2 regions of the Aminipila butyrica genome follow, and region 2 is predicted to be linked to the other one. Evidence: predicted binding sites of a transcription regulator. Region 2 holds the regulator's gene; the other holds the start of a gene.
What was found. Region 2 encodes HrcA, which represses chaperone genes, less so after heat shock. Its sites were predicted from a motif close to TTAGCACTCNNNNNNNNNGAGTGCTAA; they were not measured.
Positions count from the first base shown of each region.

Region 1: a site for HrcA is predicted at 6,913-6,939, ahead of Ami103574_RS14300 (co-chaperone GroES). Genes of this name have one in related genera too.

Region 1 is NZ_CP048649.1:3,022,388-3,032,273, forward strand. It holds gene Ami103574_RS14270 (IMP dehydrogenase) at 71-1,579, opposite strand; gene Ami103574_RS14275 (M15 family metallopeptidase) at 1,581-2,375, opposite strand; gene Ami103574_RS14280 (transcriptional regulator) at 2,599-3,357, shown strand; gene Ami103574_RS14285 (TfoX/Sxy family protein) at 3,400-3,660, opposite strand; gene Ami103574_RS14290 (GGDEF domain-containing response regulator) at 3,723-4,625, opposite strand; gene groL (chaperonin GroEL) at 4,943-6,568, opposite strand; gene Ami103574_RS14300 (co-chaperone GroES) at 6,585-6,863, opposite strand; gene Ami103574_RS14305 (DUF554 domain-containing protein) at 7,074-7,757, opposite strand; gene Ami103574_RS14310 (DNA-3-methyladenine glycosylase family protein) at 7,777-8,673, opposite strand; gene Ami103574_RS14315 (Asp23/Gls24 family envelope stress response protein) at 8,732-9,541, opposite strand; gene Ami103574_RS14320 (4Fe-4S binding protein) at 9,614-9,784, shown strand; gene Ami103574_RS14325 (redox-sensing transcriptional repressor Rex) at 9,865-9,886, opposite strand, start outside.
Region 2 is NZ_CP048649.1:2,009,379-2,019,264, forward strand. It holds gene Ami103574_RS09530 (3-hydroxyacyl-CoA dehydrogenase family protein) at 1-256, shown strand, start outside; gene Ami103574_RS09535 (oleate hydratase) at 412-2,181, opposite strand; gene dnaJ (molecular chaperone DnaJ) at 2,410-3,543, opposite strand; gene dnaK (molecular chaperone DnaK) at 3,666-5,540, opposite strand; gene grpE (nucleotide exchange factor GrpE) at 5,555-6,130, opposite strand; gene hrcA (heat-inducible transcriptional repressor HrcA) at 6,123-7,169, opposite strand; gene Ami103574_RS09560 (ABC transporter ATP-binding protein) at 7,387-8,094, opposite strand; gene Ami103574_RS09565 (ABC transporter ATP-binding protein) at 8,072-8,962, opposite strand; gene Ami103574_RS09570 (branched-chain amino acid ABC transporter permease) at 8,959-9,867, opposite strand; gene Ami103574_RS09575 (branched-chain amino acid ABC transporter permease) at 9,882-9,886, opposite strand, start outside.

The DNA.
Region 1 (9,886 bases), 1.0 Mb from region 2:
GAATGCTCCGTCTCTGCAACCCCATTTGCGTGCTCTGCCCGCTTCAAGGCTTGCTCTCAGCTAGCCTTTTTTATCGAACAGAACTGTTGTCGGTGTTCTTCAAGATAACGTCGTGTGCTCCGCCTTCCACGATGCTGGTAGCTGAAACCAAGGTAATCTTCGAATCCCGCTGCAATTCTGGAATAGACAGGGATCCGCAGTTACACATGGTGGATTTCACCTTGTTTAAAGAAAGGGTCACGTTGTCTTTAAGACTTCCGGCATATGGCACATAGGAATCCACGCCTTCTTCAAATTTCAACTTGCTGTCGCCGCCCAAATCATACCGCTGCCAGTTCCGAGCTCGATTGGACCCTTCGCCCCAGTATTCCTTTACATACGTACCATTGACCATCAACTTGTTGGTCGGTGATTCATCAAATCTGGAGAAATACCGGCCCAGCATGATAAAATCTGAACCCATGGCCAGGGCCAGGGTCATGTGGTAATCGTAAACGATGCCGCCGTCAGAGCAGATTGGAATGTAAATACCTGTCTCTTCAAAATATTTGTTCCGAGCCTCTGCCACGTCGATGGTAGCAGTAGCCTGTCCGCGGCCAATACCCTTTTGTTCTCTGGTAATGCAGATAGACCCGCCGCCGATACCGATTTTAATAAAGTCCGCCCCGGCTTCTGCCAAGTAGCGGAAACCCTCGCCATCCACCACATTGCCAGCACCGATTTTCACGGTATCGCCGTATTTAGCCCGTACAAAGGCAATGGTCTCCTTCTGCCATTCCGAGAAACCCTCCGAAGAGTCGATGCACAGCACGTCTGCTCCGGCTTCTACCAGAGCTGGAATCCGCTCTTCAAAGTCTCTGGTATTCACGCCAGCGCCTACCACATACCGCTTGTGGTCGTCCAGCAACTCATTTGGATTGTCCTTATGAGAATCGTAGTCCTTGCGGAATACGAAGTGAGTCAGCCGCTGATTCTTATCGATGATTGGCAAAGCGTTCAGTTTGTGATCCCATAGCATATCGTTAGCCTCGGACAAGGTGCATCCTTCCTCCGCGTAAATCAATGCAGAAAATGGAGTCATGAATTCCGAGATCTTAGTGGTTGGGCTTAATCTGCTCACCCGGTAATCTCTGCTGGTGACAATGCCCTGAATCTTACCGGCTGCCGTACCGTCGTCCGTAATAGCAATGGTGGAATGTCCGCTTCGCGCTTTCAATTCCAGTACATCTGCCAGGGTCTGATCTGGTCGCAGGTTCGAATCGCTGGTTACAAAACCGGCCTTATGGCTCTTCACTTTACGGACCATAGCCACCTGACTTTCAATGGACTGAGAACCGAATATAAAGGAGACTCCGCCTTCCTTTGCTAAGGCCACAGCCATCCTGTCGTCAGATACCGACTGCATGATGGCAGACACCAACGGAATATTCATGGTAATTGCCGGTTCCTCCCCTTTTTTGAACTTGACGATGGGAGTCCGCAGGCTCACGTTGTCCGGTGTGCAATTCTTATCAGAATACCCCGGTATCAACAGATATTCGTTAAATGTTCTCGATGGTTCGTCAAAATAATGTGCCATTCTAAATCTCCTTCTCTACATACTCTTCGAGGGTCAGTCCCTCATCGAAAATTTCCTTTGCCGCTGTTTTACCTACGTAACGGATATGCCACGGCTCGTACACATACCCGGTAATGTCCTCTTTTCCCTTGGGAAAGCGGATGATAAAGCCAAACTTATAGGCGTTGTCATTGAGCCACTTTCCTTCTGGGGTATCAATGTAATCTCTGGTCAGCTGATACTGCACAGACGGCGAGCTGACATCTGCGGCCAACCCAGTCTGATGTTCACTTTTCCCCGGCTGAGCACTAAAGGTGTCTGCTTCTGCTTGTCCATGAGTTTTCACGTAATTGCTATACAAGGTCTCTTGAAAACCGTACGAGCGGTAAGCCGTGGTAACGATGATTTCGTACCCCTCTGCTGCCGCTGCCTCGGATAGTTCATGGAAAGCATCTGCGGCCTTTGCCCGTAAATAACGTCCCTGCTCCGGCCTGTCTGGTGCAAAATATTTGACTGCTGTCAAATCCTCCGGTTTATAATCCCGGCTTACTGAATTTTCCTTATTAACCAGAAGAAAAAGTCCTTGCTCCAGGTCTTTCTTTAATGCTGCCCTTCTTTTCACACTTTCCGAAGATTCTACCACTACCGGAGGCTTTCCATTCTCGGAACCCTTCGGTGAATCGTTTGCTTGCTTGGAACCTTCTCCGCCCAGCCCAAAGAAAGACCCCTCCTTCAGATGCCCGACTGCATACCCGCCTAAAAGCAGAAGTGCTACCAGTGCCACAGATAGATAGATGATCCTTTTTTGCCTTTTCAATTTTGTTTTCCGCCTTTGACTGTGATAATAATAGAAGTTTAATTATTAATTGTATAACAAATTCCGGCTTTTTTCAACAGCTAACTTCCATTCTCTCCTTTATAGTTCGCTCTACCCAAACAAGGCCGGCTGTGATACAATAAATTTATATGATTGAGGAATATTATCACCAGTTTTCTTACGAAAGATGCCATTTGTTGCAAAGTTGCCTGGGGAGGACGTTATGAGCCAAGAAAAAAATCTCTTACACCTATGTGAAAATTGCCTGCAAGGGCTGCACGCTGTCATGGACACAGCTAAACCTCAGAGCGCTAATCCCTTGTTGAATCAAAAGCTCTTTTTGCTGGAAACCGCCTTGTCGGAATTTCAAAAAAAGCATATTGATTTTGAACAAATCTGCGACCGCCTGAGCGACGCACTTTATATAACCGATAAAGACGGAACTGCCACTTACGCCAATGTAGCCTACCAAAATCTTCGTCATTTGATAACGTCATCACTGGAGGAAAAAAGCTACCTGGAGATCAACAACCCACAGCTTGGTTCCGATACTTATACCGCCCAAGTTCTGGCCCAGGTCCTCCAAAGTGGAAAGCCTGCCCAAATTCAGATTTCTTTATCCAAAGCAAATCAAACTGCTTACATATCTGCAAGCCCTATTTTTGACGAACTGGGTGTGCTCCAATACGCTGCCGCCCAAGGCTGCCTTCTTCCTGCTGCACAAACTGCTTCCAGCCTTCAAAATACAGGCGTTACGGCATCCATATCTCATGAGAAAGCCTCCACAGATCAAACCGGACAAGCACCTTACACCCCTTACCTGGAGAGGTCCGACTATAGTCTAAAAAAGTCTGTAGAGAATTTTGAACGAGAGATTCTTTTGGATACGATTGCCCAGTACGGCTCCAAGCGGAAAGCTGCTGCTGCCTTAAAAATGGACCATTCTACCTTAATAAAAAAATGTCAACGCTACGGGATTTAACTCAAAAGAAGAAAAAAGCTGGGGTAACACCCAGCTTTATTTTTAAAACATCTTATGTTCCTGATAAAAGGCCTTCAATTCTGCCTTCCGATCTTTTTCCAAAAAGATCTTCTTTACCCCTTGCAAAGCACCTTCTAAAGCCAGCAGCCGATGAATACAGGCCGATTCATCGATTTCCTGTATCTTTAGCCAGGCTTGTTCCGCCCCCAGCTCCTGCAACTCTTCTATGCTCTCGATGCCCACATCTATCAGCTGGCGTTCCACTTCCTTACCAATATTGGGCAGCTTGGACAATTCTCCCATGGGCTCTTCACTCCTCTTTTATTTTCGGTTGCCTGACATGGCCAGACCACTAAAACCTTCCACTATATCCATACGACCTGATTTCGTCCGTTCCCCTTCGCCTTGTAAAGCATCTGATCTGCTATCGCGGTGAAAGCCTCTACCGAATCTCTCGGCGAAGGGACGATGGTGCTGCCGCCGATGCTGATGGTCACCTTAATCTCCTGCTCCTGCCCCGGCTCTTCGCAAGGCTTAACGATATGGTTATTGGCTACCGCCAGGCAGGTTCCCTGAATGATATTGGTTACCCGGTCCTTCGGTTCTCCTACTAAAATCAGGTAGAATTCTTCTCCTCCCATGCGAGCCACATAGTTATTATCTTCTGGCAAAGCCTTTTTCATAACATTAGCCACACTGTTGAGCACTCGGTCACCTTCCTGGTGTCCATACGTGTCATTGACCCGTTTGAAGAAATCAATATCCGCAATGCCCAGAGAAAAGGGCAACTTATTGTCAATGCAATGCTTCCACTGTCTGCTGATGTAATCTAAACAGTGCTTTCTCGTATATAACCCCGTCAGTACATCAATGTACATCTGAGTCTCCAGCATTTTTCTATACTTAAACATGTTGATGTGGGTGCGCACTCTGGCACAGACCACATTGGCAGAAAAAGGTTTACGGATATAGTCTACAGCCCCGCAGAAAAAAGCCTTTTCTTCTGTGAGCGTATCGTCCACACCGGTAAGGAATACCACCGGAAGCTGCTGCGTCTCTTTAGAAGACTGCAATCGCTCCATGACTTCAAACCCGTTCAGTCCCGGCATCTCAATGTCCAGCAGAATGAGGGAAGGCTGCATATCTCTGGCAATTTCAATGCCCTTTTTCCCCTCACTGGCGTATATGATGTTGTACTCCTTTTGCAATATTCCTTTCAGTAACTGAATATTAAACAAACTATCATCAATGATTAGTATGGTTTCCACCTTTATACCTGCCTTTATTTTTTGCTGTTTATCCTTTTAATGTACCACACTCAGGAGGGTATTTCAATAAGATATTGGCAAGTGTCCGTACACCTGTCGTACATTTGAGAGCTACGCTCTGGAAATTTATCGGTATGAGGTATTTTGTTCGATATAAAAAACTTTTCATATAAAAGTTAATATTTTCTACCCTAGCACAAAAAAATGGCCTGTAACCAGACCATCTTTTTATTTGACTATTTTCTTTTCTAAGGTTATTGCAGTTGGACTGCAATACGCCTTCATTTCCTTTACCTGATGAGTGAAGTCTGCTCGGCTTACATCATGCCTGGCATACCGCCGCCCATTGGAGGCATAGGTGGTTCATCTTTCTTGATGTCCACAATGCCAGCTTCTGTAGTCAGTAGCATAGCAGATGCGGAGGACGCATTCTGCAATGCAGAACGGGTTACCTTAGCCGGATCTACAATCCCAGCTTCCATCATATCTACATATTCTTCTGTAGAAGCATTGAAGCCTACACCTGCTTTATTGTTCTTCACTTCTGCCACGATGACAGAACCTTCAAATCCAGCATTCTCAGCGATTTGACGAACTGGCTCTTCCAAAGCCCGCATGATGATAGCAGCGCCTGTCTTTTCGTCGCCAGACAATGTCTCTACGTACTTCTGAACAGCCGGAATAGCATTCACTAGAGCTACACCGCCGCCGGCTACAATACCTTCTTCTACGGCTGCCTTCGTTGCGTTCAACGCATCTTCAATGCGAAGCTTTCTTTCCTTCAGCTCTGTTTCTGTCGCTGCACCTACCTGAATAACGGCTACGCCGCCTGCCAGCTTGGCCAGTCTTTCCTGGAGCTTTTCTTTATCAAATTCGGAAGTGGATTCTTCATACTGGTGCTTAATCTGTTTGATGCGGTTCTGAATCTCTGTTGCATCGCCAGCGCCATCCACAATAACCGTATTTTCCTTTGTTACTTTCACGGAAGCGGCTGTTCCCAGCATATCTAAAGTAGCTTCCTTCAAATCGTAGCCCACTTCTTCAGAAATCACTGTACCACCAGTCAGGGCAGCGATGTCTTCCATCATGGCCTTTCTTCTGTCACCGAAGCCCGGAGCCTTTACTGCTACGCAGTCGAAAGTCCCTCTCAGCTTATTCACTACCAAAGTAGCCAGCGCTTCGCCGTCTACATCTTCTGCAATGATTAAAAGTCTTCTGCCCTGCTGAACAATCTGCTCTAAGATTGGTAAAATTTCCTGGATATTAGAAATCTTCTTGTCTGTCAGCAGGATGTACGGGTTCTGCATGTTAGCTTCCATCTTTTCTGTATCGTTTACCATGTAGGCGGAGAGGTATCCTCTGTCAAACTGCATACCTTCTACTACTTCCAAAGTCGTACCCATGGACTTGGATTCTTCCACGGTGATAACACCGTCCTTGCCAACCTTTTCCATGGCCTCTGCGATCAGTTCACCAATGTTAGCATCTGCCGCGGAAACAGAAGCTACCTGAGCAATGCTGCCCTTGCTTTCAACAGTCTTGGAGATATTCTTAATTTCATCTACGGCTACATCTACGGCACCCTGAATACCCTTCTTGAGGATCATTGGGTTTGCACCGGCTGCCACGTTTTTAAAGCCTTCTTTGATAATAATCTGAGCCAGCAGGGTAGCTGTAGTCGTACCGTCTCCAGCCACGTCATTGGTCTTGGTAGCAACTTCCTTTACCAGCTGTGCACCCATGTTCTCTACGGCATCTTCCAGTTCGATTTCTCTGGCGATAGTTACACCGTCGTTAGTAATCAGCGGGGAGCCAAACTTCTTTTCAATCAGCACATTTCTGCCCTTAGGTCCCAGCGTAATCTTCACTGTATCAGCCAGCTGATCTACACCTGACTGCAATTTTCTTCTAGCGTCTTCTCCGTAATGTAATTCCTTAGCCATCTTTATTACCCCTTTCTTATTTTACAACTGCCAAAATGTCTTTCTGACCCATGATGATGTATTCTTCACCTTCATACTTAATCTCTGTACCTGCGTACTTAGCGAATACCACCTTATCGCCGGCCTTCACTTCCATCTTTTCTTCTTCTGTTCCAGGGCCTACAGCGATTACCTCAGCAATCTGAGGCTGTTCCTTAGCCTGACCGGCCAGCACGATGCCGCTTTTTGTCTTCTCTTCGGCTTCAACCATCTTAATCACTACTCTAGCGCCCAGCGGCTTGATTCCAAAACTCATTTTCTATACCTCCCGTTTGATATCTATAAAATTTATGTTTTACAATTTGTTAGCACTCATCATTCCTGAGTGCTAATTATATTTTAAACGAATCTTTTGCAAAGTCAATAGTTTTTTTGATTTTATAGGCAAAAAGTGTAAATAGCAGAGCAGAAAAAAGCACAACGAGTCTATTCACGTTGTGCACATAATAATATTTATGTAATCTTATCAAAATAAGCTCTCTAGTCCTATGAAGAGCCACGGCAGAAAGATAGCAGGAATTAAATTGGCGACCTTAATTTCTTTGACCTCCATGAAGTTAAACCCGATTGCGGCAATGAGCAGACTGCCCACTGCTGACATCTCTGTGATAATCTCCTCGGTCAGCCAATCCCTCATATAGGTGGCACCCAAAGTAATAGCGCCCTCGTAGAGCAGTACCGGCAGGGCAGAAAAGGCCACCCCTGCCCCCATCTGAGAAGCAAAGACGATAGCAATAATCCCGTCCAAGATTGCTTTGGCGAAAAGCATTTCGTGATCTCCTTGCAACCCACTTTCCAGGGCGCCAACGATAGCCATAGAACCGGTGCAAAAGAGAATGGAGGCTGATACAAAGCCTTTGGCAAAGCCTCCTTCAGAAAACCCTAACCGCTTTTCCACCCATAGACCAAACCGATTCATCTGCCGATCGATATTCATCGCTTCCCCAAGGACAGCACCCAGGACCAAACTGAGAATGAGAACCATCACTCGCTGATTTTCTAAAGCTCCAGAAATACCAATGTAAATCAAGGCTAGTGCCACAGCTTTCATCACTAGGTTTTCAAACCGTTCCGGCACGCCCTTTATGACGTAAGTTCCCCCCAGCCCGCATAAAATGATGGCAGCGGCGTTCACAATGGGTCCAAGCATATGTATATCAACTCCTTGTCTATTTGTTCTCTTCCTGCCTAATATGATAGAAGAGATATTGCTGCGCCACACCGCCGTGGCTGCCGAAGTGACTGGCCGCGTAGGCGTTCATAGCTTTTAAATCCTTTTCCTCCATCCCGTACAGCCGACTCATGACCCGGCGAACCCACACGTCGATAGGGAAACTCTCGTGTTTGCCTAATCCGAATAGAAGGATACAGTTGGCCACCTTAGGACCCACCCCGCATAAGTTGGTCAGGTATTGATATGCCTGTTCCAGCTCTGCTTCGGCCAGCCTGTCCAAGGTAAGGATTTCGGTTTTTCCCACAGCTATAGCCCGGTCCGCCGCTACCTGACGAGCTGTTTCAATAATGTATTTTGCCCGGTACCCCAATTTAATAGAGGCCAAGTCCGTTTCTGTGAGCCGCGCCAGCGTTTGCGCCGTGGGGAAAGAAAAATAGTCTTTGCCCCGAAAGCTGCCGGCTGGCTGCCCAAACTGACTACACAAGCCTTGGATACACTTTTTTATTCGTGGAATATTGTTATTCTGTGAGATAATAAAGGAGACTACAGTTTCCCACGGCTCCTGCCGCAGGATTCGGATGCCCGGTCCAGATTGGATGGCTCGGCCCATGATTTCGTCCTGATCCGCCAAAGCCTCTTTAATCCGCCCATAATCCCGGTTTAAATCCAAATAGTCCTGCCAATAGGAAGTAAATTCGCTTTCCTCGACGTTTTCCACGGTCAACCGTCCGGCCGCGCCCCCTTCTTCGTAGGGCTCAAAACAAATATTGACCGGCCGCCCGAAGGCGATTCCGGTATAGCTGCCGTCTGCCTCCCGTTCCCAGCGGAAGCACTGACCGCAGTCAAATATATGATCGGTATTAAAATCTCTAATGTTTTCTCGAACTACCATTCGCTTTTCTCTCCTCCCCTCTCCAACTGGCCACAGGAAATTTGCTTGCATTTCGACTCTACACCAGCCCCCTCACCTCTACATCCACCGAGTGGATGTGAAAGGCCGTCATGGCGGCTACGTGCTCCGCAATTTCCCGCTGAAGTTCTCTGGCACATTCCATGACCTGATTGCCATACTTCATGTTGACCAGTACAGTCAAGCTTACCCCTGTTTTTGTGTTCTGCGTCAGCACACGCAGGACAGAATGTACCCCCTTGTTTTTTCGTCCCAGATAGTAGACAATATCGTTGACCACCTTGTCAGAAATAAAAAATTCTCCCAGATAGCTGTACGTCGGCCGCACCACAGACCGTTCCTGAAAATTATCTTTGCTGCCGAAGCCAAAGCCTCTTATCATACGGATGGGATGAAGGAAGTACCCGGAAAAGTCCATCTTCAGCTGCCCTGCGGGTGCCGGAATTACGTGCTTACCCAACTCCACCCGCTGTTTTCGAGCTGCCTTTCTCTGCGCCTCTGTGGTGATGTCCTCAATGAAAATCCATTCCTCAATCTCCGGCAATTCCAGTCGCTCCGCAATCTTCTTCACCATTCCCGTGGAAGTACCTAAGATTAACAGCTTCTCTGGGTTTACCTCACGGATTTTCTCCGCTACGGAAGCCCGGTGCTCTTCATCTGTGAAAAGAGCCGTCTTGATGGCTCCAATCTTCGTAGACTGTCTTTTAGCTGATTGGCCTTGCAAAATCCGGCTTTCATATATGAAAAGGCCATCGTCGATGATGGCAGAAATGTCTTTTTTCCCGCAGAGGGACATGGCTTGATAGCTCTTTCCCGTTCCGCTTTTTCCTACAAGAGAATAAACTTTCATCTTTACTTCTCCTTTTCCTTTTGCTATAATCTATATAGCTTTTAAGCACTAAAAAATAAGGAGGATCATACCATGGCTTACAAAATTACAGATGCTTGCATCAACTGCGGAGCTTGCGAACCAGAATGTCCAGTAGAAGCTATTTCTGAAGAGAGCAACGCTAGAGTTATCAATGCAGATACTTGTATTGACTGTGGCGCATGTGCCAATGTGTGCCCTGTTGATTGCATTTTAGAAGGTTAATTTAGTACAAGTTCTACTATAACCAATAACCGTTTCCAAGGAAACGGTTATTTTCTTTTTTCTATGATATTTTAATGGGTTTAGGATTCAACCCGTTCATGG
Region 2 (9,886 bases):
TGAAGAAATCGACCTGGGCATGCGCAAGGGACTGAATCACCCTATGGGCCCACTGGAACTGGTTGACATGATTGGTATCGACGTAGAACTGGCCGTTATGGAAGTTCTATACAGCGAAATCGGCGATCCGAAATACCGGCCTGCTGTTCTGCTCCGCCGGATGGTGGCAGCAGGAAATCTGGGCCGCAAGACGGGCCGCGGTTTCTATATCTATCATGAAGATGGTACCCGCACACCGAATACCGAACTGATGTAAGGTCTTCGGTCCTTATCGGACCTATATAAACACCAACATAATGAACACATAAGTATTTTCAATTAAATTTTTTGCAAAATAAAACAGAGGCATATGGTTTCACACTCCCATAGGCCTCTGTTTTTTTATTTTATTCTATATTGGAGACGTTTCTATTATATAGCGTTGTACTTTTTTAACAGTTCTTCGATGACCGTGCCTGAAATTTTCTTCAACACCGTCTTTTTGGCTAAATTGGCAATGAACGGCAGCTTCATGTCAATAACTTTTTTCCCGTCCATCAGCTTGCAGGTAGAATCCAGCAACACCCGGACATCATAACAAGAGTTAAAGACCTCTGGCACTCCTCGGTCTACGTTCAGCAGGGTATAAACGGCTTCCATGGCCGTGCGCACCGAGTATTCGGTAGTAAATACGGTATCCCGCACCGTATCCGCAAACTGACCAATAAAGGCAAAGTTTGTGCAGCCCTCCGGCACCACCTTTGGCCGGTCACCTGCCGCTCTCGGCATGAAAAATGCAGTGATATAAGGCATCATACACGGAATGCTGCGAGCAGATTCAGCAGCCAGTTTAGGAATCTCTGCCTCCGGCACGCCCATATGATACAGCCACTCCTCCGTAATTTCCTTGCCGGTGCATTCCCGCATTGGCTTTTTCACATAATTCCCCGGCACATCGGTGAACAATCCGTATACCCATACGACTAACTGATCCTTAGGCTGCTCTTTAAAATGAGGCTGACGATTTAAGGTGTAGCTCAGAAGCCAGTTGGAATCTTTAGCCGTAATGATACCACCGGTGACAACCCGGCCGCTGAACGGATCTCTCTTGCATATTTTTTGGATGTAAGGAGGGATTTTATCATCTAGGGTGGTCACGGTAGCAGATTCCCAGTTGGTGGCCTGCGTATTGGTGCAGAACTTGTCCGGTTTTCCAAAAGCCGGATCCTGCTTAGCGATGTTCCGCCACAAGTTCCAGCAGCCACCGTCTGCAATGCGGAATTCCGGCGGATGATTCTGGTCTCCAAAGGCGGCATTTTCGATGCAGCTTCCATTGGTGACAAAAACCAGATCATTTTCGGTCAGAGAAATGGCATCCTTAGCCCCGTTCCGCAGGCAACTTATGGTTCTGGCTTCTTTCTTCCCCGCTATCATGTCGAAGACGACGTCGGTAACTTTCACATCATACTGGAAGTCTACTTGATGGGCCTCCAGGTATTTAATCATCGGCAAGATCAGGGACTCATACTGGTTATACTTCGTGAATTTCAACGCAGAAAAATCTGGCAGCCCGCCGATGTGATGGATAAACCTCTGCACATACAGCTTCATCTCCAAGGCGCTGTGCCAGTCTTCAAAGGCAAACATCGTCCGCCAGTATAACCAAAAGTTCGAATCAAAGAATTCCTGAGAAAATAAATCCGATACCTTTTTGTCATACAGATCTTCGTCTATAGTAAAGAAGAGCTTGAGGATCTCCATGGAGGCCTTCTCCGTCAAGCCAAATTTACCATCCGTATGGGCATCCTCGCCTCTGTTGACCGTAGCCCGCATAAGGGAATAGTTCGGATCCTTTTTGTTCAGCCAGTAAAACTCGTCCAATACGGACGCGCCCTCGGTCTCCAAAGAAGGAATCGACCGAAACAAATCCCACAAACATTCAAAATGGTTTTCCATCTCTCGGCCTCCACGGATGATAAACCCTTTTTCCTGATCTCGGATACCGTCACAGGCGCCTCCCGGCAAAGACAGTTCCTCTAAAATATGGATTCGCTCCCCCTTCATCTGTCCATCCCGAACCAGAAAGCAAGCAGCCGCCAGAGAGGCCAACCCCGACCCCACCAGATACGCCGATTTGTTGTCTACTCCCTGGGGCTTCTCCGGTTTGGCAAAGGCCTCATAATTTCCATTGCTATAATACATATTACTACCTCCAACCTCTTATGGTTTATAATGTAGATTTATTTATCACATAATATAATATCACAAACTATATTTTTATTCAAAATATTTATACTATTATACCAAAAAAATTTCTAATTTATTCCGGCAGTCCGGTCGGCCAAAAGAAAAACAGGTGCAAAGGAAAACCTTCACACCTGTTTTTTATTCCGTATATCTAGCCGTTTTATTGCTAAAAATTTTTTTCTTTCATTTAAAGAGGTCTTTCATCTTATCCGAAAAGCTCTTTTTCTTTCCATGATTTTCGTTGTCCAGAATATCGCCCAGTTCTTTAATCTTCTTTTTCTGATCTGCGTTTAACTTGGTTGGCACTTCTAAGACAACTTTCACGTACAAGTCACCCATTCTGGCGGTTTTCAGCCCTCTAATGCCCTTCCCCTTTAAGCGGAACACCGTACCCGGCTGGGTTCCCGCCGGAATATTGTAGGACACCTTTTCACTCAAGGTCGGTACGGTGATATCATCACCCAAAGCAGCCTGAGCATAAGAAATCGGCATCTCCAGCCATAAATCTTGACCATCTCGTTTAAAGAGACTGTGTGCTCTTACCCGAATCACGACATATAAATCGCCATTTGGCCCTCCGTTGGTCCCTGGCTCTCCCTGTCCCCGGATGGAGATGATGGAATCATTGTCTACCCCTGCCGGGATATCCACGGAAATCGTCACCGTCTTGCGGACCTTTCCGCTGCCACTGCACTCCGTACAAGGGGTCTCAATGACTTGGCCGGATCCACCGCAATTCTGGCAAGTGTTCACACTTTGGAACTGTCCAAACGGAGTCCGCTGAGTGGTCCGCACTTCCCCTGTACCATTACAGGTCGGACAGGACTTCTTAGACGAGCCTTCTGCCGCTCCGGACCCGTGACACTTCTCACACTCAACGTATTTCGTCAGTTTAAGTTGCTTCTTGGCACCAAAAGCAGCCTCTTCAAAGGAAATAGCCACCTCCTGCTGCAAATCCCGGCCCTTCATCGGTCCATTTCGCCGTCTGGAGCCCCCACTGCCGCCGAAGCCGCTGAACATGCCTCCAAACATATCGAATATATCTTCAAAACCGCCAAAGCCTGCGCCGCCGCCAAAACCTGCACTTGGATCTACGCCGGCATGACCGAACTTATCGTACTTACTCTTCTTGTCAGGGTCGGAAAGAACACTATACGCCTCGTTTACCTCTTTAAATTTTTCTTCAGCTTCCTTGTTATCAGGATTCTTATCCGGATGATACTTCATGGCCATCTTTCGGAATGCACTCTTTATCTCACTCTCGCTGGCGCCCTTCTGAATCCCAAGGACTTCATAATAATCTCTCTTATCTGCCATTTTTTCTCTCCACTCTGCATTCAATTCAGATTAACCGATGATAAGCACTCCCTGCTGGAAGGAGTGCTTATCTTCAACGTTTTAACCGTATCAATATTACCTTATGCAGGTTCATATGTCAACTATTTGTCTTCATCCACCACTTCATAATCGGCGTCAACTACGTTGTCGTGTTTCGGAGCGTCTCCCTCAGGTGCTGCTCCGCCCATACCGCCTGCCATGTTTGGATCAAAGCCTGCTGCTCCGCCCTGCTGAGCGGCCTGAGCCTGCTGATACATCTTGGCTGAAATCGCGTGGAACTGCTCGGTTAGCTTGTCGGTCTTCTCTTTAATCTCTTCCAGATTGTTAGCCTCCAGAGCCTTGGACAGCTCATCCTTGGCTGCTAAAATGCTGGCCTTTTCATCTTCGGATAAGCTGGCATCCAGGTCTTTCAGATTCTTTTCAGTTTCATATACCAGAGTTTCTGCTCTGTTGCGAACTTCAATCTCTTCCTTCTTCTGCTTGTCATCTTCAGCAAACTGCTCTGCTTCCTTAACCTTAGCCTGGATTTCTTCCTCAGAAAGCTTGTTAGAGGATGTGATGGTAATCCGCTGTTCCTTGCCTGTACCCATATCCTTAGCACTTACATTAACGATACCGTTGGCATCGATGTCGAAAGTAACTTCAATCTGCGGAATGCCGCGAGGAGCAGGTGGAATACCGGAAAGCTGGAAGCGTCCTAAGGTGATGTTTCCTGCCGCCATCTCTCGTTCACCCTGCATTACGTGAATATCAACAGCAGTCTGATTGTCCGCAGCAGTAGAGAATACCTGGCTCTTCTTTGTAGGAATGGTAGTATTTCTCTCAATAAGCTTGGTGGCAACGCCGCCCAGTGTCTCGATGGACAGGGAAAGTGGTGTTACATCCAACAATAATACATCATTTACCTCACCAGTCAGTACACCAGCCTGAATAGCAGCACCAACGGCTACACATTCATCCGGGTTGATGCCCTTGAACGGTTCTTTTCCAGTCACCCGCTTTACAGCATCCTGAACCGCTGGAATTCGAGTGGAACCGCCTACCAGAATAACCTTAGCGATGTCTGCATTGGTCACGCCGGCATCCTTCATCGCCTTCTGCATCGGCTCAATTGTTCTATTTACTAAATCAGAAGTCAGCTGATCGAACTTAGCTCTGGTGATATCCATATCCATATGCAGCGGACCATCTGCACTTACAGTGATAAACGGCAAGTTGATGTTGGCAGTCTGCGAGCTAGACAGCTCTTTCTTGGCCTTTTCTGCTGCTTCCTTCAATCTCTGGTGTGCCATTTTGTCACTTCTCAAGTCGATACCGTGCTCTTTGCCAAAGGTATCAGCCATGTAGTCAATGAGTACTTTGTCGAAGTTATCGCCGCCCAGCTTGGTGTCGCCGTTAGTAGCCAGCACTTCAAATACGCCATCGCCCAACTCCAGGATGGATACGTCGAAGGTACCGCCTCCCAGGTCATATACTAAAATCTTGTGATGTCCATTATCCTTATCCAATCCATAAGCCAAAGATGCAGCTGTCGGTTCGTTGATGATTCGCTTTACATCTAAACCGGCAATCTTGCCAGCGTCTTTTGTGGCCTGCTTCTGAGCGTCTGTAAAGTAAGCTGGTACGGTAATAACCGCTTCCGTTACCTTTCCGCCCAAGTAGCTTTCCGCATCAGCCTTTAGCTTGCCTAGAATCATCGCTGAAATATCCTGTGGTGTATACTGTTTTCCGTCAATTTCTACCTTGTGGTCGGAACCCATGTACGTCTTGATGGACGCAATAGTCCGATCCGGGTTAGTGATGGCCTGTCTCTTCGCCGTTTCACCTACTAGACGTTCTCCACCTTTGGTGAAGCCTACCACTGACGGTGTGGTTCGATTTCCTTCTGCGTTAGCTATTACTACAGGCTCACCGCCCTCCAGAACAGATACACAGGAATTTGTAGTCCCTAAGTCTATACCTATTACTTTTCCCATAATATATTACCTCCCTAATTTGCGACCTTGACCATGCTTGGCCGTATTACTTTACCATTTAATTTGTATCCTTTTTGTAAGACCGCTGTTACAAGGCCGCTTTCGTGCTCTTCACTGTCTTCGGTCATTACAGCATTGTGAAAGTTGGGATCAAATGCTACTCCCGTTGCTTCGATTTCTTCTAATCCGCTTTTTTCCAGTACCCCCTTGAAAATCTTAAATATGTTGTTCATACCCTGAACAAACCCTTCCTCGCCCTCGCCGTGAGCAAGTGCTCTTTCAAAGTTATCTATCACATCAAGCAATTCTGAAACGATTTTCTCGTTTGCATATGCATAAATGTCACTTTTCTCTTTTTCTGTTCTTCTTTTGTAATTCTGGAAGTCCGCCATCAGCCGCAAATACTTCTGTTCGCTCTCTTCAGCCGGAACATCCTCTGTCTCTGGTTCAACTGCCACCTCTGGGGCCTCCGTGTCCTGAGCTTCGCTTTCCTTTGTATTAGCTTCCCCTGTTGCCTCTGTTCCATCCGCTTCCTGCGCTTCCAGGATATCCACATCCTTTTCGGCTGCGGTCTTCTGCTGGTTAATCATCGTCCTCACTACCTCCTGTCAGTTTAAAAGTGTTATTCAAATTTTCGGTTATATACTCGATAACAGAAGTTACCTCGTCGTATTTCATTCTGGTGGGACCAATCACACCGATTTTCCCGATCAGTTTGCCGTCTATGTGGTATGTGGCGGTAATCAAACTACAATTCTGCATCATGTCATCTGCATTTTCATTTCCAATCGTAATAATCACGCCGTTTTCCCGATCAATCAACTTTTTAGTAAAGTCTTCTTTCTTGTTCAACAGCTCTAGAAATACTTTCGCCTTGTCGATGTCATTGTATTCTGGTATGGAAAAGATGTTGGTCAATCCATCCATATACAAATCGACGTTGAGCATTTTTTCTAGGGTTTTCATAAAGTTTGGCATAATGTTCTGTGCCAGCATGCCCATGGCTTCTAAATCCGTCTCAAAGGAGCGGATAATATCCACCGTCAAAGCTTCGCTGATGGTCTTACCTCTAAAGTTATAGGTCATAGATTTGGATAGCAGCTCCAAATTTTCCCTAGTGTAAGCCACCCGAATCTTCAGTGCCGTGTTAGACACTTTACCACTTTCCGCCACAATCATCAGCACCACGGTGCTATCGTCTACAGGCAGAACATTAACAAACCGCAATTTATCCTCATCGGTCTTGGGAGTCATCGCAAAGGATGTCAAGTTGGTGATTTCAGACAGCAGGCTGGCCGCATGCTGAATGGTTCTTTCAAACTCCGACATATCGCTTTGCAGCTTCTCTGAAATAATCTGTTTTTCCTCCAAGCTCAATTCCTTCTTGCTCATAAGCTCGTTTACATACAGCCTGTACCCTTTGTCAGAAGGTACCCTGCCGGCTGACGTATGAGGATGGGTCAAAAATCCCATGTCTTCCAAATCGGACATTTCATTGCGAATCGTAGCTGGACTCACACCTAACTCATACTTCTTTGAAAGGGTTCTGGATCCAACCGGTTCACCAGTGCGAATAAAATCACCGATGATGGCCTGTAATATTCTCAATTTTCTTTCGTTTAAATCCATCTTGCTCACCCTTTCTTTGTTAGCACTCACGTCGCATGAGTGCTAACTACATTTTTAATTTAACACTCTTATGGTGTAATGTCAACACTTCTTGCAAAAAAAGATATAATTTTTTGATTTTGTCCTTGCCGTTTATCTACCAATATAAAAGTCGGCTAGGTCAAAGAAATTCTTTGGGCCTTGCCGACTTTTACAGTTACTGATTATCCGTGTTCTTTTACTTATTTTTCTTCCCCAAATAAGCTTCCTGAATGGTTGAATCCGCCAGTAGCTCTTTTGCGCTGCCTGAGGCGGTAATAACCCCCTGTTCCAGCACATACGCTTTATCCGCTACCGAAAGTGCTTTAAAGGCATTTTGTTCCACCAGCAGCAGCGTTTTACCCATCTGTTTAATTTCTACGATAATCTCAAAGATAGTGTTGATTAAGAGCGGTGCTAAGCCTAAAGATGGTTCATCCAGCATGATTAAGTTTGGATTGGACATCAATCCCCTGCCCATAGCCAACATCTGCTGCTCCCCGCCTGACAACGTACCGGCAACTTGTTTTTCCCGTTCTTTTAATCTGGGAAAAAGGTGATACACCCGCTCAAAGTCTTCCTGAATCCCCTTCTTATCCGTCCTAAGATACGCACCCATTTTTAAGTTTTCGTGCACAGAGAGGTTGGCAAAGATGATACGTCCTTCCGGTACCTGACAAACTCCCGCCTTAACCACTTTATGAGCCTGTCTGGGAAGGTTCTGGTCTTCATAGATTACATCTCCCTGATATTTGACCATACCGCTGATAGCATTTAATAAGGAAGATTTACCTGCACCGTTTGAACCGATGATGGTAACAATTTCTCCCTGCTGGACATCGATGGAAATTCCCCGGAGAGCATGAATACCACCGTAGTGCACATTAAGATTGTTTACCTTCAACATGAATGTCTTCCTCCTTCCCCAGATATGCTTCGATTACCCGCTTGTCGTCCTGTATCTCATCCGGCGTACCTTCCGCCAAGGCTTTACCAAAGTTTAATACAAAGATTTTATCGCACAGTCCCATGATTAAATCCATGTGATGTTCAATGATGAGGACAGTCAGATTAAAATCATCTCGTATCTGCCGAATCAGCTCCATCAGCTGAATGGTCTCTTCTGGATTCATACCTGCTGCCGGTTCATCTAAGAGTAACAGCTTTGGATTTAAAGCTAAGGCTCTGGCGATTTCCAGCTTTCGCTGCATGCCGTAAGGCAAATTTGCCGCTACCATATCCCGAACTTCCCACAGTCCCATGAGCTGAAGCAGTTCAGCGGTCTTTTGATTCAACATTTCCTCCTGCTTGCAAAAAGAACTAGCCCAGGGCAAGGTTGCCTTTAAGATTGGCAGCTTCCTGGGAAGCACCGATTGAAGAAGGCCATAGCTCCCCGAACGATGACAGGCAGTCAATACGTTCTCAAAGACACTGAGCTTCTTAAAAAGCCGGATATTCTGAAAAGTTCTGGTAATACCTTTCTCCGCAATTTGATAAGGCTTTAAGGGCTTCCAATTAAACCGTCTTTTAACACCATTTACAAAACCTTTTCCATAAGGATCGGCACTTGCTATGGAATCACCATAAAATAAAATCTCTCCCTCACTTAGTGTATATACTGCGGTAATTAAATTAAAAATAGTGGTTTTTCCGGCTCCATTGGGGCCGATCAGGCCAAAGATTTCACCTTCTTTTATGGTAAAGCTTACATCTCCTACCGCCGTCAGGCCACCAAACCGCTTTGTAACATTTCTCATGGTCAAAACGTCGGTCATCCTTCTGCACCTCCTTCTGGAGCATTTATCGCACTTTGGCCCTTTTTCTTTCCAAACTTCCTGAAGAAACGAATAATGCCTTTGAGGCTGAATTCCATACCACCCAACATTCCCTGAGGTCTTGTAATCATAATGATGATAACGGCCGCGCCATATACCACCAATCTCCATTGAGCAAATTCTCGGAGAAGTTCTGGCAGGAAGGTCAGTATAAAGGCACCGACCACACTTCCGGTAATGCTGCCCAAACCTCCGAAGATTACCATAATAGTCATTTCTGTAGACTTAGTCAGCTGGAACATGAGAGGCTGTATAAAACCCAGGTAATGGGCCCACAGGGCTCCTCCTATTCCTGCATAAAGGGCTGAAATAGCCAGAGATGTCATCTTATAGTGAAATACGTTGATGCCAATGGCCTGGGAGGCCAATTCCTCTTCTCTTACTGCAATCATATTTCTTCCATGCCTGGACTTAATCAAAAATGCCATGGCGGCTATGCCTATGATATTGATGATGACTACCTTGGCTAAAGTAGTCTCTAAAGGAATTCCCGGCAACCCTCTAGCCCCGCCGAAGTATTGCAAATTATCGAATATTAAACGCACTGCTTCCCCAAAACCAAGGGTCGCTATACAAAAGTAATCCCCTTTTAAATTTAATGTAAAATATCCGATAAATAGCGATGCGACCATGGCTGCAATACCGCCCAGCAGCAAAGCGGCGTAAAAAGGAATACCGAAATTCATGGTACAGATTGCTGAAACATACGCACCGATGGCCATAAATCCTGCATGGCCAAAAGAAAAGAGCCCGGTGAAGCCCGTCAGCAAAGACAGGCCTAAAACTACCATCAAATTGATACCTACTAAAATCAAGATACCTTCGATGTAAAACCAACTGAACATAGAAAGTACCTCCTCTACG